3 regions of the Marinobacter sp. L-46 genome follow, and region 1 is predicted to be linked to each of the others. Evidence: predicted binding sites of a transcription regulator. Region 1 holds the regulator's gene; each other region holds the start of a gene.
What was found. The regulator sigma-54, encoded in region 1, starts transcription at its own class of promoters, with help from an activator protein. The targets are predictions, from matches to a motif close to ANTGGCATNNANNTTGCTNT.
Positions count from the first base shown of each region.

Region 1 (12,995 bases):
AAAGCCGCCGCCATCCGCCTGGTGGCCTTTGACGTAGACGGCATTATGAGTGATGGCCGCCTGTACTTCAGCGCCGGCGGCGACGAGCTGAAAACCTTCAACATCCTGGATGGCCTGGGCCTGAAACAGCTGATGCACGCCGGCATTACCGTGGCGGTGATTACCGGCAGGCGCTCGCCGCTCACCGAAAAGCGCATGAACGACCTGGGCATCAGCCACCTGATGCAGGGCCGGGAAGACAAGCGGGTGGCCTTGCAGGAACTGGTGGCTGACATGGACATTACCGCCGGGCAAATCGGCTACATGGGCGATGACCTGCCGGACCTCCCTGCCCTGCAGTACGCGGGCCTTGGCATCAGCGTGCCCAACGGCCACTGGCTGGTCCGTCAGCATGCCGACTACTGCACGCAGGCAGCGGGCGGTCAGGGCGCCGTGCGCGAAGCCTGCGAACTGATTCTCTGGGCCCAGGGCCAGCTGGAAAACACCCTGGCCCCCTACCTGGCCGAATCACAGGACGACCGGGCATGATCCGGCGGTTCTTTTCCTCACAGGCCGGCAAACCCTGGCTGCGCACCCTGGCCCTGGCGGCTACTGTTGCCGCCACGATTTACCTGATGTGGCAAAGCGGCGAGCCACCGGTACCCGATCCCGAAGCGGCACAGCTTCGGGGCCCCGCCGAGCCGGACGGCTTCGTGGTGGGCGCCGACTACCGGGCCTGGAATGAACAGGGCACCCTGGAAATCCACATGACCAGCCCCCGCATCGAGCAGTTCGATCACGACAGCAGCGCCAGGATGACAGACCCGAGCGCCCGCCTGTTCGGCGAGGGTGAGGCCGAACCGTGGATAATTGAAGCCGATGCAGGTAGCCTGCTGCAGTCTCAGGGGCTGATGCACCTGGAAGGTAACGTGACCGTACTGCGCACCAGCGGCGACTCCCGGGCCACGCTGGCCACGGAAGCGCTGACCCTGGACAACAACGAAGGCACCGTATTCACCGACCTGCCGGTAACCATTACCGAGCCGTTCGGTACCACCCAGGCCACCGGCATGAAGGCCTGGATTGATCAACGCATACTGGAACTCAACTCCCGGGTGGAAGGGCAATATGAAACCGTCAGGTAAGCTCCGTTTTTATCCGCCGGCGCTGCTGGCTGCCGCGCTGATGCTGGCCGCCCCGGCGATGGCCTTTGATATGGACTCGAACACCCCCATCCAGGTGAGTGCCGACTCCGCCCGGCTGGATGACAGCGCCGGCGTGGCCACCTACACCGGCGACGTGGAACTGGTGCAGGGCAGCACCCGGCTGGAAGCCCAGCGGGCGGTGCTGTACCGGGACGACCAGGGCCTGAGCCGCATTGAAGCCAGTGGATCACCCGCCCATTACCGCCAGCCCTCCCGGGAAGGCGAAGGCATGACCAATGCCAGCGCCCTGAACATTACCTGGGCCGCGAAAGACAACCAGCTGACCTTCGAGCGCCAGGCCGTCATCGAACAGGCGGGCAACACCTTCAAGGGTGATGTTATTCATTACAATACGGTCAGCCGGGTGGTCACCGCCGAGGGCGGCAATACAGAAACCGGCGGTTCCGGCCGGGTCGAAATGGTCATCCAGCCGCGTAACACCGGCCAGTCCAGTAACGGGGAAGGTTCTGATGGCAGTACTCAGGGCCAGTAATCTGGCCAAAAGCTACAAGCAGAAAAAAGTGGTCCTGGATGTTTCCCTGGAGATCCGCTCCGGAGAAATCGTCGGCCTGCTGGGCCCTAATGGCGCAGGCAAAACCACCTGCTTTTACATGATCGTAGGCCTGGTGCCGGCAGACCGGGGCCGCATCACCATCGACAGCCAGGACATCACTCCGCTGCCCATGCACGGCCGCGCCCGTAAGGGCATCGGTTACCTGCCCCAGGAAGCCTCGGTATTCCGCAAACTCACCGTGCGGGACAACATCATGGCCATCCTGGAAACCCGCAAGGGCCTGAACCGGGCCGACCGGGAAGCCAAGCTGGAAGAGCTGCTGGAAGAATTCCACATCACCCATATCCGGGACAGCCTCGGCATGGCCCTGTCCGGTGGCGAACGTCGCCGGGTGGAAATTGCCCGGGCCCTGGCCATGGAGCCTGCCTTCATCCTGTTGGACGAGCCCTTCGCCGGGGTAGACCCCATTTCCGTCAGCGACATCAAACACATTATCCGGCACCTGCGGGATAAGGGCATTGGCGTACTGATTACCGACCATAACGTGCGGGAAACCCTGGACATCTGTGAGAACGCCTACATTGTGTCCGGCGGCCACATCATTGCCTCCGGCAACTCCGAGGCCATCCTCGCCAACCAGCAGGTAAAAGAGGTGTATCTGGGGGACGAATTCCGCCTTTAAGCGGAGCGCCCCGCCCTTTCACCGAGGTCTGATTGTGTTGCAGAACGGTAACAAGTAAACTCGGCAAAGATCTTGCAAGGAAATTCGATTTTTTACCGGGATACCAGTCTGTTATGGATCTAAAGCCATGGTTATGAAAGCCTCGTTACAGCTAAAACTGGGCCAGAGCCTGACCATGACGCCCCAGTTGCAGCAGGCCATCCGCCTGTTGCAGCTTTCTACCCTCGATCTCCAGCAGGAAATCCAGCAGGCGCTGGACTCCAACCCCATGCTGGAAACCGCCGAGGACGACGACCACGGCCCGGACGACACCACCGAACAGCAAAGTTCTGACGACCAGCACAACGAAACCGCCAGCGCCCAGGATGACAACGCCCCGGAAAGCAGCAACGACTGGGACGAATCCGAAAACGGGCCGGACTGGAACTCGGAAAACGACATTACCGACACCATTCCTGACGACCTGCCGGTCGATACCGCCTGGGAAGACATCTACCAAACCGCCCCGGCCAGCACTCCGAAAGACGACGACGAGAACGACTCGGACTTCGAAACCCGCAACTCCCCTACGGAAACCCTGCGGGATCACCTGGAATGGCAGCTGAACCTCACCCCCCTGAGCGAACGGGACCAGGCCATCGCGCACGCCCTGATGGACGCCGTGGACGACCGGGGCTATCTCACCTCGCCGCTGGACGAAATCCACGCCGGCCTGCGTGAAGACAGCGATGAAGACCCACTGGACCTGGATGAGGTAGAAGCCGTGCTGCACCGGCTGCAGCATTTCGACCCCCCGGGTGTGTTTGCCCGGGACCTTCAGGAATGCCTGCTGATCCAGCTGAACCAGCTGCCACCGGACACCCCCTGGCTGCGCCAGGCGCGCCAGGTTGTCACCCAGTTCCTGCACCTGCTGGGCAACCGTGACTACGCGCAGCTGCTGCGCCGCAGCCGGCTGAAGGAAGACCAGTTGCGGGAAGTCCTGGCCCTGATTACCAGCCTGAACCCGAAACCGGGGGATGTGATTGATCACGGTGATACCGACTACGTAATCCCCGATGTGATCGTGCGCAAGCATGAAGGCCGGTGGCGGGTGGAACTGAACCCGGAAATTGCTCCGCGCATCCGGGTGAACGCCAGTTACGCCTCGCTGATTCGCCGGGCCGACAGCAGCGCCGACAACACTTACCTGCGCGACCAGCTGCAGGAAGCCAAGTGGTTTATCAAGAGTCTGCAGAGCCGCAACGAAACCCTGCTGAAAGTGGCCACCCGCATTGTCGAGCACCAGCAGGGCTTCCTGGACCAGGGTGAGGAGGCCATGAAGCCCCTGATCCTGTCGGACATCGCCCAGGCCGTGGAGATGCACGAGTCCACCATCTCCCGGGTAACCACCCAGAAATACATGCACACACCCCGGGGCATCTTCGAGCTGAAGTATTTCTTCTCCAGCCACGTGGGCACCGCCGAAGGCGGGGAGTGTTCCTCTACGGCAATTCGTGCCATGATCAGGAAACTGATTGCAGAGGAAACCCCGAAAAAGCCGTTGAGCGACAGCAAAATTGCGGCCATGCTAGGGGAACAGGGTATCAACGTGGCCCGGCGCACCGTGGCCAAGTATCGGGAGGCCATGCACATACCTCCTTCGAACGAACGCAAGCGACTGGTTTAAGCCTTTACCGGCAATCGTTTACCAATATTCACCGGGGCACGAAGCTCTGGTACTCAGTCCGGCGGAACGCCGGCATGATGACAACAGGAGACGCCAATGCAACTCAACATTTCAGGCCATCACGTAGAACTGACCCCTGCACTGAAGGATTACGTCAACACCAAGTTCGAGAAGCTTGAGCGCCACTTTGACCACATCAGTAACTGTCAGGTGACGCTGGAAGTTGAGAAAGTTCGCCAGATGGCTGAAGCTACCCTCCACGTAATTGGTGGCGAGATTCACGCAAAGGCTGAAAACGAGGATATGTACGCGGCAATCGATGCCCTGGTGGACAAGCTTGACCGCCAGATCCTCAAGCACAAGGAAAAGAACGTAGACCGGATGCACGGTAACGGCTAAGCGCCTTCAGGCGCAGGCTACCGGGTAATTCAATCGAACGAGCTGCGGCAGGGCTACCGGCCGCAGCCTTTTTTTTACGGGTTCACAGTTAATCCATGAGCGATACATCCCTGACCATCGACAACATCCTGGCCCCTGCACTGACGCTGTGCCAGGTACCGGCGTCCAGCAAGAAACGGGTGTTGGAGTTTATTGCCGAGCGGATTCACTATCAGGACGAGACTCTCAACGATAACGACATCTTCAACAACCTGGTGTCCCGGGAGCGTCTTGGCAGCACAGGTATCGGGCAGGGTATCGCCATACCCCACTGCCGCCTGGAAGGCCTGGATCGGGTAATCGGAGTGTTGATGACCCTGGCCGAGCCGGTGGACTTCGATGCCATCGACAACCAGCCGGTAGACCTGGTGTTTGCCCTGGTTGTGCCCAAAGAAGCCACCAGCGAGCACCTGGAGCTGTTGAGCCAGCTTGCTGAACGTTTCAACGACAGCGCATTCTGCGAGCGCCTGCGCAAATGCCAGGATGCCGACTCCCTGTATAAGGGCATGACCACCGACAGCCAGTAACCGAGGGCTGTCAAAGTACGGGAGAAGCCTAACCATGAAGCTGATCATCGTCAGTGGCCGGTCCGGGTCGGGCAAAAGTACGGCACTGCACGTACTGGAAGACCTGGGGTTCTATTGCATAGACAACCTGCCCATCGGCCTGCTGTTTCCCCTGACCCGGGAAGCCGTGGCCCACGAGGCCCCCGGCCGCCTGAAGAAAATGGCGGTCAGTATCGATGCCCGCAACCTGTCCGGTGAACTGGCCAATTTCGAGGACATCTACCAGCGGCTGGGTGATACCGGGATCGAGATCGAAATCATCTTCCTGGATGCCGACGAGCAATCCCTGCTCCAACGGTTCCACGCCACCCGGCGCAAGCACCCCCTGAGCGACGACAAGACCTCTCTGCGCGAAGCCATCAGCAACGAGAAACAGCTGCTGGAACCGCTGTCGAAGCTGGCCGACCTGTATATCAACACCACCGGCCTATCCATGTACGAGTTGCGCGACATGGTGAAACAGCGGGTGGCCGGCCGCAAGGAACAGGAAATCGCCCTGCTGTTCCAGTCATTCGGTTTCAAGCACGGCGTGCCGGTAGATTCCGATTATGTATTCGACGTGCGCTGCCTGCCCAATCCGTACTGGGACACCAGCCTGCGCAAGCACACCGGCACCGACCAGCCGGTAATCGATTTCCTGGAGCGGGAACCGCTGACCGGGCAAATGGTGGACGACCTCACCGGTTTCCTGAACACCTGGCTACCGTCCTTTGCCGACAGCAACCGCAGCTACATGACCATTTCCATCGGCTGCACCGGTGGCCAGCACCGGTCGGTGTATGTGTGCGAGCAATTGGGCGCTTACTTCCGCAAGCAGTACCGCAACGTGCAGGTGCGCCATACCGAGTTGCCTCACCTGCAAGCCCGGGGAGAGATCTGAGCCGCCATGATCTGCCGCCCCATCACAATTATCAACAAGCTCGGGCTGCACGCCCGGGCCACCAACAAGCTGGTGACCACCGCCTCCCGGTTTGACAGCAAGATCACCCTGAAGGCCAAGGGCCGGGAAGTGGATGCCCGCAACATCATGCAGGTGATGATGCTGGCCGCCAGCCAGGGCACCGAAGTGGAGCTGACCGCCGATGGCCCGGACGAACAGGAAGCCATCGACGCCCTGATTGCACTGATCGACGACTATTTCGGCGAGGGTGAATAAAACTTCGTAATTCACCTGCAAGTCTTCCTCACCTGTGTAACCTAACTCCGCTATAATACAAAGGTTTTCTGATCGCAGGTGGTTTCATGACCGACATTCTGGAAAAAAGTCAGGCCCGACAGCGGCTTCGCTCCCTCAGTGAGGCCCTCGACAGTGGTGCCCTCAAACAGGTAGCGCGCATCCTGAATGGCGGCCTGAGCCCCAGTGATATTGCCCACCTGCTGGAATCTTCCCCGCCACGGCAGCGGGTTTTGCTGTGGAAGCTGGTCGACAAACAACTGGAAGGTGAAGTCCTCCAGTACATGTCGGACGACATCCGGGCCGACTTCCTGAGCGAGTTCAACGCCCAGGAACTGGCCAACCTGCTGGAAGACTTCGAATCGGACGACCTGGCCGACTTGCTGCAGCAGCTGCCGGATACGGTGATCCAGGAAGTCTTGGACACCATGGACGAGCAGGACCGGCAGCGGGTAGAGGAAGTACTCTCGTACCCGGAAGACACCGCCGGTGGTCTGATGAACACCGATACGGTGACGGTGCGCCCGGACATCACCATTGACGTTGTTCTACGTTACCTGCGCCGGCACCGTACCCTGCCGCCGATGACCGACAGCCTGATTGTGGTCAGCCGGCGCGACGAATTTATCGGTATTCTTCCCATTACCCGCATGCTGGTATCCAATCCCGGTGCCACCGTGCGGGAGGTCATGGATACCGATATAGAGCCGATCCACGTCACCCTGTCCGACACCAAGGTTGCCACCCTGTTCGAGCGCTACGACCTGATCTCCGCGCCGGTGGTGGATGAAACCAACCGGCTGCTGGGCCGGATCACCATCGATGACGTGGTCGACGTTATCCGGGATGATGCCGACCACTCCCTGATGAGCATGGCCGGCCTGGACGAAGACGAAGACACATTTGCCCCGGTGATGAAAACCACCAAGCGCCGGGCGGTCTGGCTGGGCGTAAACCTGATTACTGCCTTTACCGCCTCGGCAGTCATCGGCCTGTTTGAAGAAACCATCCAGCAGGTGGTTGCCCTGGCGGTACTGATGCCCATCGTAGCCAGCATGGGCGGCATTGCCGGCAGCCAGACCCTGACCCTGGTTATCCGCGGCATGGCCGTGGGCCAGATCAGCGGCGCCAACGTAGGCTGGCTGCTGAACCGGGAGTTTCTTTCCGGCGTACTCAACGGCCTGTTATGGGCCCTGGTGGTGGCGACAGCCGCGGTGCTCTGGTTTAACGACTGGCTGATTGGTGCGGTAATTGCCGCTGCCCTGGTGATCAACCTGGTAGCTGCGGCCCTGGTGGGCACGGTGTTGCCCCTGTTCCTGAAATCCCGGAACATTGACCCGGCGCTGGCCGGCAGCGTTATCCTGACAACGGTAACCGATGTTGTCGGTTTCATGGCCTTCCTGGGATTGGCCACCCTTTTCTACGCCTGACAGACAAGCCTTATTGCCATGACAGACCAACACGAAGACCAGTTCGAGGAAGATTTCGGCCCTAGTAAATCCCAGCTCAAACGGGAAATGCACGCCCTGCAGGAACTGGGCAAACGCATGCTGGACCTGAGCGATGAACAACTGGCCTCGCTGACCATCAGCGAAACCCTGAAAGCCGCCATTGTGGAATCACGCCGGATTAACCAGCGCGAAGCCCGGCGCCGGCACCTGCAATACATCGGCAAGGTGATCCGCCAGGAAGATGACCCTGAAGCAGTGAGCCGGGCCATTGATGCCTTCCACGCCGGCAGCGAGGAACACACGCGCCGGCACCACCTGGCCGAGCGCTGGCGCGACCGGATGATTGCCGAGGGCGACAAGGTAGTGGGCGAGTTTATTGACTACTGTCCGACCGCCGAGGTGCAGCATCTGCGCAACCTGGTGCGCAACGCCCGCAAGGATGTGGAGAAAGAGAAGAATACCGGCCAGTCCCGAAAACTGTTCCGCGCCCTGCGGGAATGGATCGACGACGCCGAGCAGCAGTAATCACGGTGGGGCGCAACGCCCCACCGCTTTACAAGCGCCGGTGCTGCCACACCGGCATGCGGGTTCTCAGCTGTTCCAGCCGCTCCAGGTCCAGGTCGGCCAGCACCACGCCGGGGCCCTGCTCTAGTTCGCAGACCACCTCGCCCCAGGGATCACAAATCAAGCTATGGCCGTAGGTTTTGCGGCGTTCGCTGTTCTGGCCACCCTGCCCCGCTGCAACCACCCATACCTGGTTCTCGATGGCCCGGGCGCGAATCAGGGCATGCCAGTGGGCATCACCAGTTTGCCAGGTGAAGGCGCTGGGCAGGCACACCCAGTCCGCCCCTTGCTCCCGTAGCGCCCGGAACAGCTCCGGGAAGCGCAGGTCGTAGCAGATTGCCAGCCCCAGCCTGCCCGCCGGCGTATCCACAGTAACCACCTGCTGCCCGGGCTCGAAGCTGTCTGACTCCCGGTACTGGCCGTGGGCATCGTCCACCATGGCATCGAACAGGTGGATTTTGTCATAGCGGGCGACTTCGTGGCCCTGGTCGTCATACACCAGGCAGCTGGCCCGCACCCGGTCCGGAATATCGCTGCCGTCAGGCCGGTTCGCCAGCGGCAGGGAGCCGCCGACAATCCAGAGTTTGTTTTGCCGGGCCTGGTCAGCCAGGAAACGGCGGATGACCGGTTCCGGCCCGGCCTCCTGCTCACCGCAGCCACGCATCTTCCCCGTGGCCAGTACGGCAAAGTTCTCGGGAAGCACGGCCACCTTCGCGCCCTGCCCTGCGGCTTCGGCCAGCAAGCGCCCGGCTTCGTCCAGGTTGGCTGCAACATCGTGGCTGCTGACCATCTGTATGGCGGCTACCTGTGTCATCCTTCCCTCCTTACTGTTCGGCAGTATCAAATACACTGCGCAGATCAACTTTGGGTTCGCTCCAGCTACCGGTGACACTGTAGGTGGCGCTGGTCAGTTTGCTCAAGGGGTCGCCAAGGATCTTGTCCAGCACAAACAAGGCGCCACCAATCGGAGCGCTGGCTCCCATCAGTATGGCAGCCAGGGGCAGGTTCTGGGTAACCGGTAACACCACCACCAGTCGCATATCCAGGCTTTCATCGGCCATGTTGGTGGAGCCGTTGATCTTGAAGGCACCGGATGGGCCCACCAGTTGCAGCTCCGGGTCCATGGTAACCAGCCCGTCACTGATGCGGGCCTTGCCGGAAATGGCATCAAAGGCCACACCCCGCTCGTACAGGTCGGAAAAGTCCAGGCGCAGGCGGCGCCACAAAGTGTCGGTGTTCAGCAGGTTGAAGACCCGGAACAATTGGGCCGAGTTGTTCTGCTCCAGGATCACGCCATCGTCCAGCCGCACGCTGACTTCCCCGCTGAGCGCACTCAGGCCGATATCATTGGGGCCGCCAGGCCAGTCAATATCCAGCTCCACCGCCGTGGCCTGGTTGGTCATGGGGATGGAGCTGCCGGTGAGGGCTTCCAGGTCTTTCAGGGCACCGCCGGTCAGCTGGCCCTGAAAGCGGGTGGTTTCCCGGTCATCCACGACCCGCCAGACCATGTCACCTGCCAGTTCCAGGGCACCCAGGCGGCCTTCAATCGCCTCCACATTCAGCTGGTGCGGGGCCGGGCGCAACCGGAAGCTCCAGCTGCCCGCCGACTCACCCCCAAGCTTGAGGTTACTGATGCGGCCGTCCACATCCGGCCAGCTGCCAATATCCAGCTGGCGGAAGGCTTCCAGCTGTTGCTCCAGGGTCAGCAGCTCAGGCGCTTGGTCCTGTTCGGTTGAAGCGTCCTCCCGACTTAGGTGCAGGATGTGCAGGTCGACCTCAACCACGCCGTCGCCCTGCGGAATAACAACCCGGCCGGCGGCCCGTTCCGATTCGGTATTGACCACCCAGCGGTCGCCCAGGTCCAGCGCGCTGATGGTGATATCGGTGAGCCGGTGGCTGCCCAGGCTCAGGTAATCAAACTGCAGGTCCACGGCAGACTCCTTCCAGAGCAGGTCGAACGCCATCCGGTCCTGCCAGTCTCCGGTAATGCGCACACCTTCCGGAGCGAAAGGATCAACCCGGGCTTCCAGCTGCGCGGTTTGGTCGGCGGTTTTGCCCAGCGGTTCCGGCCAGTCTACGTTCAGGCCGGCAAGGTCGGAGGTCATCACAATGCTCGAGGGCCCGCTGGCATCAATCCGCATCCGCGCGCTGTAATCCAGGGTACCCGCCAGGCCAAAGCTGCTGTCCTCACCCGGCTCCCACTGCTGCAAGAACGCCGGCAGGGCCAGGCGGCCGTCCTGGCGGATCGACAGTGCATCACCCGCCGCATTCTGTGTGAACGAGACGCTGACCGGCTGATCCATAAAACGGGCATGGACCGGGCCACCGGAAAAACCCCGTTCGGTGTGGTAGGTCAGGTCCGTGCGGATTCCGGTCCAGCTGAGGTCGGGCCCTGGCAGGCGGAAACCGCCGTTTTCGGTTTGAACCCGGGCCTGCACGGCGGTATCAGCGCCATCGCTCAGGGGAATATCGATGTTCAGGCCGAGCTGGAACTGGCCGGCAAACCCGGCGCCACTGACCGCCTGCCCTGCCAGTTCGCCCAAGGGGCTGTTCGCCATCCACCAGGCGACTGCCTCGCCCGGCACGCCGGATGCCACATCCACCAGCACCCGGGTAGGCTGCTCGTCACTGCCCGGCACCACCCGGACCACGCCTTCGCTGACCTCAAGGCCCCCGGTCCGGGCCCTGTTCAGGGTAACCAGGGTGTCGGCATTCTGGACTTCAACCCGGCCGGCGGCGGCCTCTACCTCCGGCCAGCGGTCGTCGTAGCGAACCCGGGCATTCTCGAACTCGTACCACATGGATGACACAAAGGAGCCTTTGGGCGCGCCGGAATCAATCCGGCCGTGACCATAGTACTGGCCGCCGGTGATGTCGGCTTCGGTAATCCGGGTGGTGAGCCACTGATACAGCCCCTCGTCGACCACTTTCGATGGTACAAATTCCGCCAGCATTCCGGCCTCGGCGTTCTCCACGCCTACGCGCAGGCCCAGGTAGTCGTCCCCGGCGCGGTCCAGCCGCAGCTCGAAGGCACCGGTCAGGCGGGTATTGTCCTGATAGGAAAACACCAGGTCATCTGCCCGAACCCGGCTGACACCACCAGACACTTGCCAGGACACCCGGCCGGTCATGGCGTTAAAAGCCCAGCTGCCGGTATACAATTCCGGGAAACCCAGGGTGACAGGCTGGTGGGTATCCAGCTCAACAAAGCCCTGATCGGCTGTCAGCTGCAGACGGCCGTTGAGCCCGGTGGCACCAGGTGCGCCGCGCCAAGGCTCAACCCCTAAGCCCCTTACCTGCCCGGACAACATGAAATCCCGGGTCTGCTCCGGCAAATCCAGCAGCATGTCGTCCAGATAGCCGGTGGGGCGGTAGTGGTCCAGTGCATCTTCGGCCACCTCGGGCAAGACAGACAGAGCCCGCACCAGCCGCCGGATCGGGCCCAGCGGCACCGCATCAGCCACCAGCGCAGAGGAATCGGGCTGGTTCAGCAGGCGCACACTGAACGGTTCCACCTGGTCGCCATCCCATTGCCACTTGAGCTCCTGCAGCATCAGGTCGCCGCCCCGGCGCCAGCCAAAGCGGGTGCTGATGTCTTCCAGCGGAGCCAGTGACGCCATGCCGACACCCAGCTGAAGGTACGGGGTTTCCAGGGTGCCCTGTATCTGCTGCAAGTTGCCGTTTTCAAAGGTCAGCCAGGCCCGTCCGCCCAGATCGAACCCTTCCACCCGGATGCCGCGCCAGCTCAGGTCGTCGATCAGGCCATCAAACAGGCGGCCCGAATCCACATCCACATACAGCTGGCCGGTAAAGTCGCCCCGGAAAAAGCGCTGGCCTACCAGCGCGAAACTGGCCAGCTGGGTGGCCATGCCGCTTTGCATGGCACGGCCGGAGGCCTGGAACAGACCACGGGTATACAGCAAATCAAGTCTGGGAATATAGAGATGGCGCAGGTCGTCCTCGTTCTGGCCGATGGCCAGGCTAACCCGGGTAATCCGTACCTCCGGCTCCGACAACCACTGGCCCGCCAGCTTCAGCCACTCCCGGGCTGCCCCTTCATTGAGCGGTTCCAGTTCAGCCATCTGCTCGACCGGGTCCGAGAGCTGGTCTCCGAGTGCCCGAATCAGGGTAAGCACCAGACCATCGGCCTCGAAATCCTCGAACACCAGCCGAAGCCGTGATACCGACGCCAGGAAATCCAGCCGCAGGCGCAGGTGTTCCAGCTCGGCAATGGTGCGGCCGGAATCGGGATTGGAGAGCGTCAGTCCGGAGGCGGTCAGGGACGGGTCGAGCCAGTTCCAGCTGGAGGACAGCCGGGTAATATCTACATCCAGCCCGGTCTGGGCAGATATTTCAGCCGCAATACGGTCGGAAAAGCGGTCGACCTGGGCGGTCAGCTGCCGGCCGATGCCGGCATACAGGGCGAGCAATACCAGAACCACCAGGATCGACCACCAGACCGCGCCTGCAATCAGCTCCAATAGCCGGCCAACCGGGCCGCTTTTTGGCAGCTCCGGCTGATCGGTGTTCTGATCGCGGCTCGACATATGGCAGAGAACTCCCCGGCTGGTTCCGCCGGTCAGGCGTCAGAGCAGAACCACATCGTACTGCTCCTGGCTGTAGAAAGGCTCTACCTGGAAGCGAATGGTCTTACTGATAAAGGTTTCAAGGTCGGCCACGTTGTCGGATTCTTCGTCCAGCAGCCGGTCTACCACTTTCTGGGACGCCATCACGAGGTAGTTTTCCGCCTCGTAGG
Region 1 is NZ_JBSXOP010000045.1:21,897-34,891, reverse strand. It holds gene AC13DJ_RS05155 (KdsC family phosphatase) at 1-528, shown strand, start outside; gene lptC (LPS export ABC transporter periplasmic protein LptC) at 525-1,124, shown strand; gene lptA (lipopolysaccharide transport periplasmic protein LptA) at 1,108-1,677, shown strand; gene lptB (LPS export ABC transporter ATP-binding protein) at 1,655-2,380, shown strand; gene AC13DJ_RS05135 (RNA polymerase factor sigma-54) at 2,514-4,046, shown strand; gene hpf (ribosome hibernation promoting factor) at 4,143-4,445, shown strand; gene ptsN (PTS IIA-like nitrogen regulatory protein PtsN) at 4,541-5,011, shown strand; gene rapZ (RNase adapter RapZ) at 5,046-5,930, shown strand; gene AC13DJ_RS05115 (HPr family phosphocarrier protein) at 5,937-6,206, shown strand; gene mgtE (magnesium transporter) at 6,293-7,654, shown strand; gene yjgA (ribosome biogenesis factor YjgA) at 7,673-8,200, shown strand; gene AC13DJ_RS05100 (carbon-nitrogen hydrolase family protein) at 8,229-9,053, opposite strand; gene AC13DJ_RS05095 (YhdP family phospholipid transporter) at 9,064-12,786, opposite strand; gene rng (ribonuclease G) at 12,826-12,995, opposite strand, start outside.

Region 2 (12,995 bases), on a different contig from region 1:
GATTTGCCCCTTCGCTGCCCAGAGTATGGCGTTAATGTGGTGCGTATGCACTAAATTGGTGCAACTAATTCCGGATGCTACCGCTGATGTGTTATCGGCGCAGGACAGACGGGCGATGAACGGTGAAGCTGATGCCGGGGCCGGTTTTCACCTGAACGCCCTGGTCGTCCACGATATGCACACCGGCCTGGTGGGTGCCGCGATCAATGTTGTTCACGGTTACCGAGCCGGAGGAGCTCTGGCCTACGGGCTGGCCGTCGAGGGTGATTTCGTATTTGTGGCCGCGTTGCAGGCCGGGGGTGCTGCGCACTTCAAAGGTGACGTCGCCACTGCCGCTGTAGAAGGCCTGGTCGTTTTGCGGGTGCACAAAAGTGAGGCTGTCGTAGTTGGCGCCTTCCTTCTGGACTTCTTGCCGAAGCTGGTCGGTTTCTCTCACCACTTCCGGTTTGGGCAGGGTGATGGTGGTAACCGGTTTTACTTTAACGGTTTCGCTGCCCTGCATCGGCTCGTCTGAGAAGGTGACGTTGCCCTGGGCATCCACATGCCGGTACACCTCTGCGTGGGCGCCGGCGGCGGCCAGTAAACAGAATCCGGTTACAAGGGCGAGAGGTGTTTTCATAATAAAGGCCTGCATTGATCAACTGCCTCGATTATCGGCGCCGTTGGCGGGGTTTTCAACGGCTGATACAAAAAAACCCCGCGCGGGGCGGGGCTGGCTGTTACCGGGCCGCACCAAATTGGTGCAGGGGCTTAGCAGGAGTAATACAGTTCGAATTCAACCGGGTGAGTGGTCATGTTGATACGCTCAACTTCGCCACGCTTCAGGTCGATGTAGCCGGCAATCATGTCTTCGGTGAACACGCCGCCGCGGGTCAGGAACTCGTGGTCTTCTGCCAGGCAATCGAGCGCCTCCTGCAGGGTAGTGGCTACCTGCGGGATGTTCATCGCTTCTTCCTTCGGCAGGTCGTACAAGTCCTTGTCCATGGCATCGCCAGGGTGGATCTTGTTCTGGATGCCGTCCAGGCCGGCCATCATCAGGGCGGCGAAGGCCAGGTACGGGTTGGCTGCCGGGTCCGGGAAGCGCACTTCGATACGGCGTGCCTTCGGGCTGCTTACGTACGGAATCCGGATGGAAGCGGAACGGTTACGGGCAGAGTAGGCCAGCATGACCGGGGCTTCAAAGCCGGGTACCAGGCGCTTGTAGCTGTTGGTGGCCGGGTTGGTGAAGGCGTTGATGGCCTTGGAGTGCTTGATGATGCCGCCGATGTAGTACAGGGCCATTTCGCTCAGGCCGGCATAGCTGTCACCTGCGAACAGGTTTTTGCCGTCTTTGTTCAGGGACATGTGCACGTGCATGCCGGAACCGTTGTCACCCACGACCGGCTTGGGCATGAAGGTGGCGGTTTTGCCGTAGGCGTGGGCTACGTTGTGCACGCAGTACTTCAGAATCTGAACTTCGTCTGCTTTGCGGGTCAGGGTGTTCGGGCCAACGCCGATTTCACACTGGCCGGCCGTGCCCACTTCGTGGTGGTGCACTTCGATGGTCAGACCCATGCTTTCCATGGCCGCACACATGGCGCCACGCAGGTCGTGCAGGCTGTCTACCGGCGGAACCGGGAAGTAGCCGCCTTTCACGCCCGGCCGGTGGCCGATGTTGTTGCGGTCGAAGTCTTCGCCGGATACCCAGGCGGCTTCTTCTGAGTAGAGCTCGTACATGGAGCCCTGCATGTCGGTCTTCCACTTAACGGAATCAAAGATGAAGAATTCCGGCTCCGGGCCGAACAGGGCGCCGTCGGCAATGCCGGTAGACTTCAGGTATTCCTCTGCGCGACGGGCAACTGAGCGGGGGTCACGCTCGTAACCCTGCATGGTGGTGGGTTCCACGATGTCGCAGGTAATGTTAACGGTGGTTTCTTCGGTGAACGGATCCAGCACGGAGGTTTCATCAACCGGCATCAGGATCATGTCGGACTCGTTGATGCCTTTCCAGCCAGAAATAGAAGAGCCGTCGAACATCTTGCCGTCGGCAAAAAAGTCTTCGTCTACTTCAGTGGCAGGCAGTGTAACGTGCTGTTCTTTACCGCGGCTGTCGGTGAAGCGCAGGTCAACCCATTTGACTTCGTGTTCTTTGATCAAATCAATCGTCTTGGACATTGTGCATGCTCCGTAGTGATTTCGTGTTCGTTGTGCCGGATCGTTCAGTGTGCTGAGGCCCGATCTCTTGCAGGTGAAGGCAGCTTACCAGAAGCCTTTGGCCCTTACCTTTCAATTACGGCTGCTCCTCACTAAGCAAGTGCCTTGCCAGTTTTGTGTAACTGCGCCACAACAGCGCAGTGGCAAGGCTTTGGTGCGTTGTGTGTGCAAAAGTGTACGGTGGCCGGCCTGGAATTGCACCAGAATAGCGCACCACTTTGGTGCGAAAACCGGTGGATTGCCTGATATCAGTGCGCCGGAAGGGTTGGTTACATATTAGGCACTATTCTTCATATTATCGACATGGACTTTTCGATATACTGCGCGCCGCTAATTTCTGCAGGATACCCGTTGTGATTGATAAGCTTAGAAACGTCGCCATCATTGCCCACGTTGACCACGGTAAAACCACCCTGGTTGACCAGTTGCTGCGCCAGTCTGGCACCCTGGACCGTAAAGAGCTCGAAAACGAGCGCGTTATGGACTCCAACGACCAGGAAAAAGAGCGTGGCATTACCATTCTGGCAAAAAACACCGCGCTGAAATGGAAGGACTACGATATCAACATCGTAGACACCCCGGGCCACGCTGACTTCGGTGGCGAAGTTGAGCGGGTAATGAGCATGGTAGACAGTGTGCTGCTGGTGGTGGATTCCATCGACGGCCCCATGCCGCAAACCCGCTTTGTTACCCAGAAAGCTTTCGCAGCGGGCCTGCGCCCGATTGTGGTTGTGAACAAGATCGACCGCCCGGGTGCGCGCCCGGACTGGGTTGTAGACCAGGTATTTGACCTGTTCGATAACCTGGGTGCCACCGACGAGCAGCTGGACTTCCCGATTGTTTACGCCAGCGCCCTGAACGGCATTGCCGGTATGGACCATGAAGACCTCCAGGACAACATGGACGCCGTGTTCCAGGCGATTGTTGACCACGTGCCTGCGCCTTCTGTTGACATGGACGGCCCGTTCCAGATGCAGATCTCCCAGCTGGACTACAACAGTTTCCTGGGTGTAATCGGTATCGGTCGTATCATGCGCGGTAAAGTGAAGACCAACACTCCGGTGGTGGCTCTCGGTGCCGACGGCAAGAAGCGCAACGGCCGTATTCTGAAGATCATGGGCCACTCCGGCCTGCAGCGTGTGGAAGTTGAAGAAGCCCAGGCTGGCGACATTGTGTGCGTAAGTGGCCTGGACCAGCTGTTCATTTCCGACACCCTGTGTGATCCCTCTAACGTAGAAGCCCTGCCGGCGCTGACCGTTGACGAGCCCACCGTATCCATGACCTTCCAGGTAAACGATTCGCCGTTTGCCGGTAAAGAAGGCAAGTACGTAACCAGCCGTAACATCAAAGAGCGCCTGGAAAAAGAACTGCTGCACAACGTGGCACTGCGTGTTGAAGAAGGCGATTCAGCGGACAAGTTCAAGGTGTCTGGCCGTGGTGAGCTGCACCTGTCGGTTCTGATCGAGAACATGCGCCGCGAAAACTTCGAGCTGGCCGTAGGCCGCCCGGAAGTGGTGGTCAAGGAAGTAAACGGCCAGAAGGAAGAGCCGTACGAAAACGTGATCATCGACATCGAAGAGCAGCACCAGGGCCCGATTATGGAGCAGATGGGTCTGCGTAAGGGTGACATGACCAACATGATCCCGGACGGCAAGGGCCGTATCCGCCTGGAATACACCATTCCGGCCCGCGGCCTGATCGGTTTCCGGAACACCTTCCTGACCATGACCTCCGGTACCGGCATCCTGACCTCCACCTTCAGCCACTACGGCCCGGTGAAGATGGGTGACGTAACCAGCCGCCAGAACGGCGTTATCGTTTCCATGGCGACCGGTACCGCGCTGACCTACTCGCTGGAAACCCTGCAGAGCCGTGGCAAGCTGTTCCTGGACCCGGGCCAGGAAATCTACGAAGGCCAGCTGTGTGGTATCCACAGCCGCGACAACGACCTGGTGGTTAACCCCACCAAGGGCAAGAAGCTGGACAACATGCGTGCCTCCGGTAAAGACGAAGTGATCGGCCTGGTGCCGCCCATCAAGTTCACCCTGGAGCAGGCGCTGGAGTTCATCGACGACGATGAGCTTGTGGAAGTAACGCCCAAGTCGATCCGTCTGCGCAAGAAGCTTCTGACCGAGAACGAGCGCAAGCGCGCGGGTAAGAAGTAAAAGACTTTTTGCCACGAAAACCACGAAAGAACACGAAAAGAGCTTAAAAAGAAAAAGATTATTTTTTGCCACGGACACTCACGGAATTACACGGACAACTGCCAAAAGCATTTTTGTCCGTGAGGGTCAGTGAGTGTCCGTGGCCAGTCAGTTTCTTTCTTTCTTTCGTGTCCTTTAGTGGATTTCGTGGCAAACCAATCCCTCCTTTATTGTCCCCACCCAACTCAGCTAGACTGCCGTTATCCCTGAAACGGAGTTCGTCATGCTGAACCTCTACCCCGATATTGAACCCTACGCCCGTCATCGCCTTGCGGTGGACGAACCCCATGAGCTGTACCTGGAAGAATCCGGCAATCCGGATGGCATTCCTGTGCTTGTGGTTCACGGTGGGCCGGGTGGTGGGTGTGAGGATTACCACCGGCGGTTTTTCGATGCCGAGCGGTTCCGGATTATCCTGATGGACCAGCGCGGCGCTGGCCGTTCCACGCCGCTGGCGGAGCTGGAAGGCAACAGCACCGACACCCTCGTGCAGGACATGGAAACCATTCGCCAGTTTCTGGGCATTGACCGCTGGTTGCTGTTTGGTGGCAGCTGGGGCTCCACGCTCAGCCTGGTGTATGCCGAAGCCTATCCGGAGCGGGTTCTCGGGCTGGTGTTGCGGGGCATTTTCCTGTGCCGGCCGCGAGATATTCAGTGGTTTTATCAGGAAGGCGCGAGCCGGGTGTTTCCGGATTACTGGCAGGATTTCCTGGCTCCGATTCCCGAAGCTGAGCGCGGTGATATGGTGACGGCCTACTATCGCCGGCTCACCAGCGCCAATGAACTGGAGCAGATACAGGCAGCCAAGGCCTGGTCGATCTGGGAAGGCCGTTGCGCAACTCTGCACCCGAACCCCAAGGTGGTGGAGCATTTCGGCCACCCCCATGTGGCCATCGCCCTGGCACGTATTGAGTGCCACTACTTCATGAACAACGCCTTTCTGGAACCGGATCAGATTGTGCGGGACGCGGGCCGGCTGGCGGATATCCCCGGGGTAATTGTGCACGGCCGTTACGACATGGTGTGCCCGCTGGATAATGCCCTGGCCCTGCACCGGGCCTGGCCGGAAGCCGAGCTGCATATTATCCGGGATGCCGGCCATTCCGCGTCCGAGCCGGCTATTGTGGATGCGCTGTTGCGGGGCGTAGAAGAGGTAGTGGCGAAAAGCCTGCCCAGCGCCGGTTGAGCATAGACTTATTATTGGCCTTCAAGGGCTTGCGGCCCCGCCGAGGGCCCTATACACTCTTGCGCGTTGCTGATTTTTAACCCTGTGCTCATCTTGCCAAGGGATGGAATGAAAGGACTGGTCCAGCGCGTTTCCGAAGCCAGTGTAACGGTGAATGGGGAAAAGATTTCCGCCATTGGGCCGGGGCTTCTGCTATTGCTGGGTGTGGAAAAGGACGACACACAGAATGAGGCCAGGGACTTGTGCCGAAAAATCCTCTCCTACCGGGTATTCCCCGACGAGCAGGGCCGGATGAACGTTAACGTTCAGGACTCCGGTGGATCGCTGCTGATTGTTCCCCAGTTCACACTTGCCGCCGATACCGGCTCCGGCACCCGCCCGGGGTTCTCGCTGGCGGCTGCGCCGGATATGGCCAATTCCCTGTATCAGAATTTTGTGGCCCAGGCCCGAGCTGAACTTGGGGAGAGTCGTGTTGGGGAAGGGCAGTTCGGTGCAGACATGAAAGTGGCCCTGGTAAATGACGGCCCTGTCACGTTCATGCTAGAAACCGGCAAAAAGGGTTAGTGCACCGAAATGTGACAGAGTTGTATCTGGCGCCTCACAAAAGGGCGGTAGATAAGGTAATGTTTGAGCCGGTTTGTGGTTTTGCTAGCTCGGACTGCCTTAGTTGATTGTTCTGGAAGCGGTTTTTGGGTTCTGGCCCTGATTTTGGTAGATAAAACCGGAATCTGTGGTCAAGCCATTGAGGAATAAAGAACTTTGCTTCCTGACCAAAAAAGGCTAAAAATTAGGTTCATCGCGGGTTAGCGTGAAAAAGTAGGAGACGGCGGTAAAACCGGTTAGTTTTGAGTTCGCCAAAACAACAAACCTGACCGACTCACCGCCGTCCCTATGAATGCTAATCCTCTTGCCCTGTTCTGGGAAGGATTCACGATAGAATCGTATGCCCAGATTGACGCTCAATCTCTGCTCATCCGACTGCAACCTGCCGACGATTACTTGCCATGCTGCAGTGGTTGTAATCAGCACACGCTTGCCATCCATGACATCAGCACCCGACGAGTCCGAGAACGCGACCTGTTCCAATACCGTGTCTGGCTGGACGTGCCAGTTCGCCGAGTTCGTTGTACGACCTGTGGCCCCAAGCTTGAACAGATTCGCTGGTTACCAGGGCGACAGCGTCTGACGGCAGGCATGGTCAGTTGGATTGAATCCCTGGTACGACTGATGCCGATCCAACATGTGGCAACGCTGCTAGGGTTGCATTGGCATACGGTCAAGGCCATCGACCATCGGCGCCTCAAACGAGAAGTGACTGAGCCAGATAAACGCCGGATTCGTCGACTGATCATGGATGAGTTCGCCTTGTTCAAGGGACACCGCTACGCCACCGTGGCGATTGATGCGGATACTCAACAAGTCCTCTGGGTTGGAGAAGGCCGCAGTCGAGCAGCGGTACGCCCCTTCTTTGAATGGCTGGGGCCGGAAACCTGTGGCCAGGTCGAAGCCGTGGCGATGGATATGAATACCGCCATGGACCTGGAAGTTCAGCACCACTGCCCACAAGCACGGGTGGTCTATGACCTGTTCCACGTTGTAGCAAAGTTCGGACGGGAAGTGATTGACCGTGTCCGGGTCGATCAGGCCAATCAGCTTCGACACGACAAGCCGGCTCGCAAAGTAGTGAAACGAAGTCGCTGGCTGTTGCTCAGAAACCGAGGCAACCTCAAGGATGAGCAGGCTCTGAAGCTCGAAGAACTGCTGCAAGCCAACCAGCCCCTGATGACTGTCTACGTCCTGAAAGACCAGCTCAAAGAGCTCTGGTACGCTCCCTCAGAGGCCGATGCCAGACAACGCTGGCAAGACTGGCTAAATCTGGCTATGAGTAGTGGGCTGGCCCCCGTGCAGCAGTTTGCCAGGCGCCTCAAGGGCTACGTCGACGGCATTATCGCCAGCGCGGTCTACCGGCTGAACACCAGTGTGTTGGAGGGAATGAACAACAAGATCAAGGTGATCAAGCGGGTGGCCTACGGCTACCGGGATAACGACTACTTCTTTCTGAAGATAAAAGCAGCATTTCCCGCTAACCCGCGATGAACCAAAAATTAGCCCGTGAAAATTTGCAAAAATGCAAACATTGTATTAAGACAGGTTTATCACGCTGAACTTTAACAAAGTTCTGTAAGTGGTTGATAACTAAGGTTCGGGGCTTTCCCGGCCAGATAAAAAGAAGAAATGTCGGCCCCCTGTTGGAAATAAATGGGGGTTGATCGGGGTTCCGGTAAAGCCGGCATTTGCTGGATTTACCAGTAAAAATCGGGGCTTACACCCGTCGAAAACCTGAGTTAACTCAAAAAGGAAGACGCAACATGAAAAAAACTATTCTTGCTTCTGCTATTGCAGCCGCAACCTTCTCTGGCGCTGCTCTGGCCCAGGAAAGCAACCTGCCGACCGTTTACGGTAACATTCAGTACGTTCTGACCCACGACAACGTTGATGGTGGTCCGTCTGAAGTTGAACACGCTGACAACGGTTCTACTCTGGGTGTTATGCACGACCACGAGATTGCTCCGGGCATTACCGGTTTCTTCAAGCTGGAGCTGGACGGTTTTGGTGCTGATGAGAAAGACTCATCTGGTGCAAACATCGACGAAGCCTACATTGGTGTTAAGGGCGACAGTTTTGGCCAGGTATGGATCGGTTCAGACGACTCCACATATGAAACTGCAGTCGACGAAATCGCTCAGTTCTACGAAGTAGCGACCCTGAGCATCGGCGCAGCGGGCTATAGCACTGGCGAAGGTGACCTGATTCAGTATCGTTCTCCGTCATTCAGCGGTCTGACTCTGGGTGGTGCAGTGCAGGTTAACGGCGATGGCGAAGGCGGTGACAAGTCTTATCCTTACCAGCTGGCTGCAATGTACGAAGTAGACGCTCTTGAGCTGGCGTTTGCCGTTGACTCTAACGACAACGGTGGTGATAACGAGAACACCTACGGTCTGCGTGTCAGCTACAATCTGGACAACCTGCGGGTTACCGGTGAATACCACACTCGTAAAGATGCGTATGACAAGTTTGGCCTGATGGGTGTGTACACTCTGGGTAAAAACCAGTTCGCTCTTTCTTACGAAATGGCTGAAGCTGACAACTCTGACAGCACCAAGTGGGATACCATTACCCTGCCTGCAGGCGCTGCATAATGTATCTGACCACCTGTATGTATACTTCGAAGGCTACATTGGCGGTGGTGACGACGTGTACGATTACAACTTTGAGCGTGCAGACAACACTGATGACTTTGATGCAACTGCCGGTGTCTCTGTCACCGGCTTTTCTGTTTTGGCAGGAAAAGAAATCATCAGGAGCACTCCAGTGGCCACGGAACTTGAAGTAAAGCTGACCCTATCGGAATCCGCACAGTCCCGGGCCTTCGAGTGGCTCAAAGGTCAACCGGGTGCAAGCGAAGGTCCGGTTAAAACACTGGTCAATCGTTACTATGACACCCCGAATGCTGCGTTGAATCAGGCCCGTGCCGCGTTGCGAGTCCGTCAGGCCGGTGGTCGCTACATCCAGACCTTGAAAACCCAGGGCGAGTTCGTAAACGGAGCCCATCGCCGCCAGGAGTGGGAGTGGGATCTGCCGGGGCCGGATCTGGATCTTGAGCTTCTGGAACAGACTCCGTTGAGATCTGAGGTCGACCTTGGCGAACTGGAACTGGTTTTCGAGACCAACTTCCAGAGGCGCATTATCATGCTGGAGCAAGCAGAGTCCGTCATTGAGGTCGCTCTGGACTCAGGCGAAGTGGTAGGCGGAAAGCAGGCAAGGCCCCTGTATGAAGTGGAATTTGAGCTGAAAGCGGGCGAGCCGGCAGCGCTGCTTGAAAATGCCCGCGCGCTCGCACAAGCCGTTCCGGTATTTCTTAACCTTGTGAGCAAAGCCGAGCAGGGCTACTACCTTGCCGGAATCTACCGCCCGTCCCTGGCATTGCCAGCTTCAGGGTTCAGCTCGCTATCCTTTCTGCATTACCTGAGTCTGGCCTGGTTAACCGGTGATACGATGCGTCTGCCCGCCAGCACGCTTGCGGAGATTGAGCGGCAGGCGGAAGCGGTCGGGCTAGTGCCGGTGTGGAGGCCGGTAGCCAGGGCACTGGAAGACGGTATTGCCGTGGCGAGTCTGGTTGAGCAGTTTCCTGAGTTCGGCCAGCTGCAGTTAGCGCTCGCTGCCGCCGGCTGAAGGATTTTCTTCAGGCTTCTCGGTGACGGCTTTCTCGTTTTGCTCATGCATGGCGCGCCACTGCTTGAGAAACTCCCGATACCGGTCAAGCGCTTCCTCTACCACTGACACCTCCGGCGTCTCGCTGGAGCGAACCAGAACAATCAGCCCCTTGCCCTCAACTTCGGCGTTGGTATCCGGGTGGCAGATTACCTCGTTGTCGTGATCAATGTAGGCCAGAGCAGTTCCTATTCCGTGGCGAACCAGAGCGCTGACAATATCCGCCCAGGTAAGATCATCCAGTTCCAGGTCGTAGCGGTGTGGGTGGTCACGCTCGTAGTTGAACATGTCTTCCAGCACTTTCTCTGAACCTGGCGCCACCACGGCGCGCACCATGATTTCCGGATAGGTTCGAACCGGCCGTATGATGGTTCTCACCCCCAGGGCCTTGAAGCGATCCCGGTTGGCATCACTCACGCATTCCACGGTGGTTTTGCCGCCAAGGTTGGACTCTGCCAGCCGGTGGGCGATATCGAAGGTCAGGCTATCGGAGAAAGGGTCGGACTCGTCGGCCGCGAGCACAATCACGTGCCTGGCACTGCCAGCGTGGACGGATTTCAGCGCTTCCGGATCATTGCCTGCACCGTGGAAGTGCACCATGCCGCAATCCCGGAGCTCCGCCGGCAGGCCGCCGGGAAACTGTCGGGTCAACAACATGATGGGTACCGTGTGGTACTCCGGTATCGACCGAATCTGGGTGGCGAAGCGCATGAAGTATTGTTCGCCACCGGTGCGTGGGGTGTTGATGATTACGATGTGGTCTTTCATGTTGTAAATCCAGCGTCCGGAGAGGATTCGTTCACGGCGGTAGAACCGGTATTCAATATAGTCGCTGACAATCAGCGTGAGCAGGGTGATGGCGGCTATAAACATAAGCGCCACAGTGCTGATGCGCCCGATGGTGGTTACCGGCACGTAGTCACCATAGCCTACGGTGACCAGTGTGGTCATTGTGAGCCACACGGATTCAAAAAAGCTCAAAGGCTCCGCAGCCCAGAGAATCAATATCTGCGCGGAAACCAGTGCGCCAAGGGCGAGGAAAAGGCGCTTGATCCGTTTCCGGATCAGGCCGCCCATCGGCAGGTGTGGCTGCGAGTGTTCCGGGTTCAGCGGGCGACGATTGCGCATCATGGAGTGGGGCTGCCTGTTCAGTCCGTGGCAAGTTCGTTATACAGTACCGGAAATATATCAGAGAGACAGGGGTTTGCGTTATGTCTGAGCCTATGGGTTCGTTACCAGCGGAGCTGTCGCCGGCGGATGTTGCCGAGGCCTGCGCCCGCAGTGTGTTTCTGGCCCAGACGCTGGAACGTTATCCGGAGCAGGTTCAGGCGGCCGTTAAGGCCCGCCCGCTGACCGAACCCACCACAGAAGCGTGGCTGAAACAGCGCTGGGGCGATTTCCTGGCAATCGTTGATTCCGAGCCGTCGCTGCATGCAGCCCTTCGCCAGTACCGTCGGGAAATCCAGTTCCGCATTATCTGGCGTGACCTGATGAACTGGGCAGATCTGAACGAAACCATGCTGGCCACCAGCGCCTTTGCCGACGTGGCCATTGATGGCGCTCTCAGCTGGCTTTATGAAAAGGCCTGTGAGGAATTCGGTACCCCCATGGGTCGTGACCCGGTGACCGGTGCCCACGTGCCTCAGAAAATGGTGGTGCTGGGTATGGGCAAGCTCGGCGGGCGGGAGCTGAATGTTTCCTCGGATATCGACCTGATCTTTGCCTTTCCCTCCAAGGGGGAAACCGAAGGTGGCCGACGGGCCCTGGATAACCAGCAGTTTTTCATCCGCCTTGGCCAGCGACTGATTCAGGCGCTGGACCAGATTACGGCGGATGGTTTTGTGTTCCGGGTGGACATGCGCCTGCGGCCCTACGGCCAGAGTGGTGCCCTGGCACTGAGTTTTGCCGCCCTTGAAACCTACTACCAGGATCAGGGCCGGGACTGGGAGCGCTATGCCATGGTCAAGGCCCGGGTGGTGGCCGGCGACCAGCGGGCAGGGCAGGTGTTGATGGAAAGCCTGCGGCCCTTTGTTTACCGCAAATACATCGACTTCAGCGCCTTCGAATCCCTGCGCACCATGAAAGACATGATCAGCCGGGAAGTGCGCCGCAAGGGGCTGGAGAACAATATCAAACTGGGCAGTGGCGGTATCCGCGAGATCGAGTTCGTGGTGCAGGCTTTCCAGCTGATCCGCGGCGGCCGAGACCGGGAGCTGCAACAGCGGGAATTGCTGAACATCCTCAGAGAACTGGAAGAGCTGGAGCTGCTGCCATCCGCCGTTGTGAAGGAGTTGCGCGAGGCCTATGTGTTCCTGCGCAACCTGGAACACGCCCTGCAGGGTATGGAAGACAAGCAGACCCAGGTTCTGCCGGACGATGAACTGTCGCAGGCCCGGGTTGCGCGCATTATGGAGTTTGATGACTGGGCCGCCTTCCAGCATGCGCTGGATGAACACCGCAACCGCGTTGCCCGGCACTTCGCCAACATCATCGCGACCGAGGACGAGGAAGGCGATTCCGAAAACGGTATGGATGACGGCTGTTACGAACTCTGGCTGGCGGAAATGGAAGAGCCCGCTGCGTTGGAATGGCTGGCGGAGAAAGGTTTCGAAAACCCGGAAGACAGTTTCAAGCGCCTGGCGAGCCTGCGGGACAGCCGAACCGTTCAGACTCTGCAAACCCAAGGCCGCAAACGCCTCAACCAGTTCATGCCGTTATTGCTGAACGCGTTGATGGATGTTGAGAATGCGTCGGAAACCCTCGACCGGGTATTGCAGCTGGTCGAGGCCATTTTGCGCCGCACCGCCTACATGGTGCTGCTGGTGGAAAACCCCGGCGCGCTTACGCAGCTGGTGCGCCTGTGTAGCGACAGCCCCTGGATTGCCCGCCTGCTGGCAGAAACCCCGCTGCTGCTGGACGAACTGCTGAATGCCGAAAGCCTGTACAGCCCGCCTGCCAAGGAAGAGCTGCAGGACGACCTGCGCCAGCAGATGCTGCGCATTCCCTATGAAGACCTGGAAGAGCAGATGGAGGCCTTGCGTTACTTCAAGAAGGCCCATGTGCTGCGGGTGGCCGCGTCTGAGCTCAAGGGTACCTTGCCGCTGATGAAGGTGAGTGATTACCTGACCTGGATTGCCGAA
Region 2 is NZ_JBSXOP010000087.1:8,440-21,434, forward strand. It holds gene AC13DJ_RS15505 (DUF4124 domain-containing protein) at 92-619, opposite strand; gene glnA (glutamate--ammonia ligase) at 751-2,154, opposite strand; gene typA (translational GTPase TypA) at 2,547-4,358, shown strand; gene pip (prolyl aminopeptidase) at 4,621-5,583, shown strand; gene dtd (D-aminoacyl-tRNA deacylase) at 5,692-6,147, shown strand; gene AC13DJ_RS15530 (hypothetical protein) at 6,364-6,627, opposite strand; gene AC13DJ_RS15535 (ISL3 family transposase) at 6,535-7,680, shown strand; gene AC13DJ_RS15540 (porin) at 7,953-8,783, shown strand; gene AC13DJ_RS15545 (CYTH domain-containing protein) at 8,956-9,816, shown strand; gene AC13DJ_RS15550 (potassium channel family protein) at 9,793-10,986, opposite strand; gene glnE (bifunctional [glutamate--ammonia ligase]-adenylyl-L-tyrosine phosphorylase/[glutamate--ammonia-ligase] adenylyltransferase) at 11,067-12,995, shown strand, end outside.
Region 2: the regulator sigma-54 is predicted to act here: its motif matches at 2,287-2,306, upstream of glnA (glutamate--ammonia ligase).

Region 3 (5,368 bases), on a different contig from region 1:
ACAACCGAAAAAAGCGGGCCCGTGGAAGAAGAACTGAAATCCATGTTTCCACGCCTGGTCTGGGAAAATGAGGAAAGCAAGGCAGAGCCCTCTCTGACGTTCGAGTTAATAAGCAAGGGCAGGGTAGTTGTCACCTATGACCAAACCTGGCTGGTCGGGATGATTGATATCGGCGCAGCTTCATACTCAAAGGAAGAGAGTTTTCGTGTTGCGGCAGAGGCGGAGGCCGAGCTTGCTCTTGAGTTGCCGGGCCGGGCAGGTTCGATTGCGGTCCATGAAATCCCGGGGCGTTATGTCGTGGCACTGGAAGGCAAGCAGACAATCAGGTTTTTTTCGGGGCGCTCCGATGGCTCTGTAAGCGAAATCGCCGTGGTTGATATTCCACGTGGCGAGAGAATCATTTACATGGACTGGTATAGCAGTGCCGGTGAGCTTTATCTGCTGGTCAACCAATGGGATGATTACCGGGTGTCAGGTTCTGTTGTCAGGCTTGACGGGGACCGAGCCATGTTGGTCGGGTTTTCGCCATTGATGATGGGCGTGCATGATACCGACCTGGATGGGCGGAGTGACACCATTCTGGGGCAGTCCTATACGGCAGAGCACGGCTTCGGGTCAAAGATTTACACGGTTATGCCGGGGCAAGAGAAGATGGCGGAAAGCGCCAATGACACATTCAGCGCCCTGACGCCGGGTTTCAGGGTGTTGGGCTCCCGGGTTCTGGGCAAGACAGACAGCGGCGATCTGGCTTTTGTAAGTGCGTTTGACGGTAAAGCCTCTGTGTATTCCGGCAATGGCCCGGAATTGCAGCTCAGCTACGATATGGACCCTCTTGTCAGCTCGGAAATCCGGTTTGAGGTAAACCCGGAACTGATTTTCAGTCCGACAAGATCCCTGTCTCTGGGTAACCCGTTTGTCGGCGGCACCGGAGGGGCGGATAGGGTTTCGCGCCCCATGGTGGGTATCGCGCAGCGCCCGAGCTCTGCGGAGGCCGCAGGTCCCAGGGATGTCGTCGCTATCGACTGGCTGGACGCAAACCCGGGCTCGCCATCGGTTCTGGGAAGATCCAGGGTATCCATACCCCGCTCGGCGAAGCCGGCCTATGGGAGCGGTGGGCTGTTCTTTTTCTCGGTAGGAAGCCGAGGTGGAGATAGTAAGGCCGGGGAAGGCGCAACAAGGCTCTACCGGCTTCCAGCCGACCTGGGACACTAGCCAAGCCTTCCCAACACGGGAAAGGTCGACAGCATCCAGGTGGCGAACCAGGTCATCTGGCCGGTCAGCACCATTATGCCCATGATGATCAGCACAAGGCCCGCCAGTGCCCTTAGCGGCCTGCTCCAGCGGCTGAATCCGCGCACTCGCTTGCGAAAATGCTCGATGAACAGCGCGGTTCCGAGAAACGGGAGTGCCAGGCCGAGCGAATACACCGCTAGGTACAACATGCCCGTTTCTGCGTTGGCGTGGGTGGAACTGAGCGCCAGTATGGCTCCGAGTATCGGGCCGATGCAGGGCGTCCAGCCGACGGCAAAGGCGATGCCCAGCAAAAAGGCCGCTGTGGGGCGTCCTCCCTCGAGCGTTTGCCCCAGGCGCCCAGTCCCGTTGCAGCGCCGGCATGCTCCACCAGCCCAGCATGAACAGGCCCATCAGCACGATCAGCAGGCCCGCCACCAGATTGGCTTCCTGCCGGTAGGCCATCAGCCAGCGCCACGAAAACCACGCTGAACCCGAGGACAAAACAGCAGCTCAGCCACAAGGCTTTCAGGCGGTTTGATGCCTCACTAACGGCGCCGCCGGCACTGCCGGTGAATATGAATGGATATCCGGTCTGCCCGGCCCTGTGGCCCGGCGATGAAGCCGCATCGGATCATAAAACCTCTGAGCCACTCACATGTCAAGCAGTAAGGTATTGAGTGTCCATGAAATGATCCAGACTTGACTCCTGTCAGATCCGGATCAGTTAGTGGCGATTGTTCAGTTTCGGTTCAGCATAGTATGAGTTGCCGCCCCCGGTGTGGTATGGGATTGATGCAAATCATATTAACCAGTGCCAGGGCCGGAATTTTACTTTCTTTTGCTGGTTTTCAGGGTGAGTTCAGGTTGCAGGGTTTTACTTCGAACAGGGAACCTTATACCGGGCTGGCAATCATCAACCCAAACAAAGCGGGGACAACGAAATGCATATCAGAACCTTTGGTGAATTGATTGACTGGACGCGGGATCTGCACTCACACCTGGCGAGTTGTCTGTCCCACTGTGCGACAAAAAATGAAGAAGAGCGGGCCCGGGCACTGCTGGACTATCTGGCGGCCCATGAGTCCGAAATGGAGCGGATCGTGAGCGAGTTTGAACGTCAGGGGGATTCCAGGGCGCTAGAAACAAGAGTCTTTGATTACCTTTCGCATAATCCCGTCAAAACTCACCGTACCTGTGATGAGCCGTACGCAAAGCTTGATTTCCAGGGTATTTGCCGGGAGGTATTCGACTTTCATGATCAGATCGCCGACCTCTATAAAGCCATGGCGGACCGGGCGGAGATTCCCGAGGCAAGGGAACTGTTCCAGGCTTTGTTAACCATGGAACAGAACGAATCGATGCGACTGGCCCGTCAGGTCGGACGAATGGACGACCTCTGATCATCCACTGAAGCAGCGCTCTGATTTCCGGGCACCGATCCGGCATTTTCTCAATCAGGCGGAGGATGAGCGCAGATGAACATCACATTCCCGGGTGGAACGGAGACCGCGACCGGCTCCAGGTTGAAACCGGCCAGACACGTGTATTGGTCGATTGCGGTCTGGAAGCAGGGCCTGGGGTTCGGATAGTGCAGCGTGACAATTATCAAGTCTTTGTCGCCGCGGAGGCAGGGGCCCGGGGCTTTTGCCGCCAGGCGGGAATAAAAACTGACGTGAATCAAGGCCGGAGCGACCAGGCCAAAAAATTCAGTTTCGTTTTAGTTTCAAGGTGTCTAATTGTTCATGTTTTGGATCAGTAGCTTTTCGAAAGCCTTTTTCCGGAACAGCTATATACGTCTCTTCATCTAACCCAGAAGGGTGCACCTATGAAAAAACTCCATTTTATTAAGCTGTCGCACCGGCACTGTAGCTGTCCTGCAGAGGCACCCCAACAGAGGCGTAGTAATAGGCATCTCCTTGCACGAACACCCCATCACCACTGGTGTCGCTGTTGATCGTGTAGGCTAGGCCTACAGCAGCAATGCCATAGCTGATCTCGCCGTAAAGTTCGCCGAAATCAATGGAGTCCGGCGCGTCAGGATACGCATAATAAATGTACCCAACGTCATAACCCAGTTCTTCCACAGAGCCGGAGAATCCGGCATAAAGATCAAGCTCATAGCTGGTGCCGTCACCAAAATCGACATTGGAACCCCAGCCACCGGCGTAGAAGCCCGACGCATGCTCATAATCCAACCCTCCCTGGACAGCCGCAGCCCCGTCTGTCTGGGTGACGCCCCGGAACAGATAGTTGCTGCTGGCGCTCACATTTGAGCTGACGTCAGCGCTAACAATGGCGGGCGCAGCCTGAAGTGCTGCAAGCAAAGTGATACTGATAAATCCGGATTTGGTGAAAAACTGCTTCTTCATAATGGATACCTTCGGTTGGGTTTCATTGCTCCAAATATGATCAGCAAAAGTCTTGCCACATCTTATTTATTCTTTTTTATCATAATTATAGAGACAAATCGGCACATTCTGAGCTTGCCCCCGAAAAACGACCGCAACACCTAGCGCCCCAGAACCTGTCACCGGCCCGGACCAGCGCCCTGTTTTGATGCATTCTCTGTAACCATTCTGTAATCTTTGCCAAATAGACTTTAATCGCGCTTCAACACACACAACCAAACCGAAAAAGGTGAGACAGATCATGAGCAAGAAATATTTGGGCTTGGCTTTGGCGATTTCTGCCGCTTCTGCTGCACAGGCCGGAACTGTTACGACCAGCGGCGAAGACCTTGTGATCGATACCGACAGCGGTATCAAAGTGAAAGTGTCGGATAACTCTGCGTCTTTTCAGCTCGGCGGGCGCCTTCAATGGGATTACGACGCCACGCAGTCTGACGTCAAAGGTGACACTACCGATTTCAACGCGCGCCGGGCACGCCTCTACGCCAAGGGCAACTTTGGCGACTGGGCGTACAAAATCCAGTTCAACGTGGCTGAGAGTGATGGCGCCAAAGGCGGGGACGCTGAGGACCTGTACATTCGCTACCTGGGATTTGGCTCAGCTGCAACCGTGACTATTGGTAAGCAGAAAGAGCCATTCGGCCTGGAACAATTAACGAGTTCAAAAGACATCTCGGCCCTTGAGCGATCCGCCATGTCCGAGCGTTATACCCCCGGTCGCAGCGGCGGCATCCAGCTCAGTGGCAAAGGCGACAACTGGACCTACGGTATCGGCTACTTCGAGGCAAACGGCGATGGCAGCGACGACTTCAATAACACGGCAGTAACCGCGCGGGGCACGGTTGCACCGATTCAAACGAACAATATGGTTGTTCATCTTGGTGCGGGTTATTCCACGCGTGATGCCGACACTCAGGCCGGTGAGGTCGATAAGTTTAATCTGGAGCTCGCCGGCGCTTCCGGGCCCTTCCATGCCCAGGCCGAATATTTCGATTCCGAGGAAGGCCAGGTGGATGTTGATGGCTATTACGTACAGCTTGGCTGGATCATCACCGGCGAAAGCCGTCCTTACAAAGCCGGAATATTCAAGCGGGTAAAACCGGCATCACCCAAAGGGGCCTGGGAAGTTGTTGCCCGCTTTGAGGATGGTGACGGAAAATACAGTGATGTGGGGCTGGCCACGACCGACGGTAAGCAAACAACACTGGGCGTTAACTATTACGCCAACAAGAATGTTCGACTTGGAATGAGCTACATGGATGGCGAACAAGCCAATGGCGCTAGCGGAGATGAAGTGCGTGCGAGGTTACAATATGCATTTTGAACGCATGGGAGGGGGCTTGGTTGAGCTCGCCACTTGATAGGGCACTGGTACGGGAAACATTGCGATCAAAAACAATCGGAAAATTCAGTTAGAGTTCAGTTTAGCTTGATATAGTCTACGTGAGTTAATGAAGTGCTCAGGTTTTTAGGGCAGATATTGATCTGCCCATTTTTTTGTCTGCCCCGCCCTGAATAGAGTTCATCTGAAGTTTCTGGGTACATAGCTATCTGGCAATAATCAATTCCTGAAAAAGGGGCGCACCGACGCGCACGTGGAGTCGTCTGGCAGTCTGTCGGGATTAGGTTGTTAGGTCTCTCATAGCCAGAAAACCCCGGCTGGAAACCGGGGCTATGACAGAGAGGGAATGCAAAGGCGAACTCGCCGCCGATCAGTTGGCCTTGGG
Region 3 is NZ_JBSXOP010000063.1:463-5,830, forward strand. It holds gene AC13DJ_RS09980 (hypothetical protein) at 1-1,212, shown strand, start outside; partial or broken gene AC13DJ_RS09985 (cytochrome c biogenesis CcdA family protein) at 1,209-1,792, opposite strand; gene AC13DJ_RS09990 (ATPase) at 2,175-2,633, shown strand; gene AC13DJ_RS09995 (TorF family putative porin) at 3,078-3,602, opposite strand; gene AC13DJ_RS10000 (OprO/OprP family phosphate-selective porin) at 3,883-4,965, shown strand.
Region 3: the regulator sigma-54 is predicted to act here: its motif matches at 3,643-3,662, upstream of AC13DJ_RS09995 (TorF family putative porin).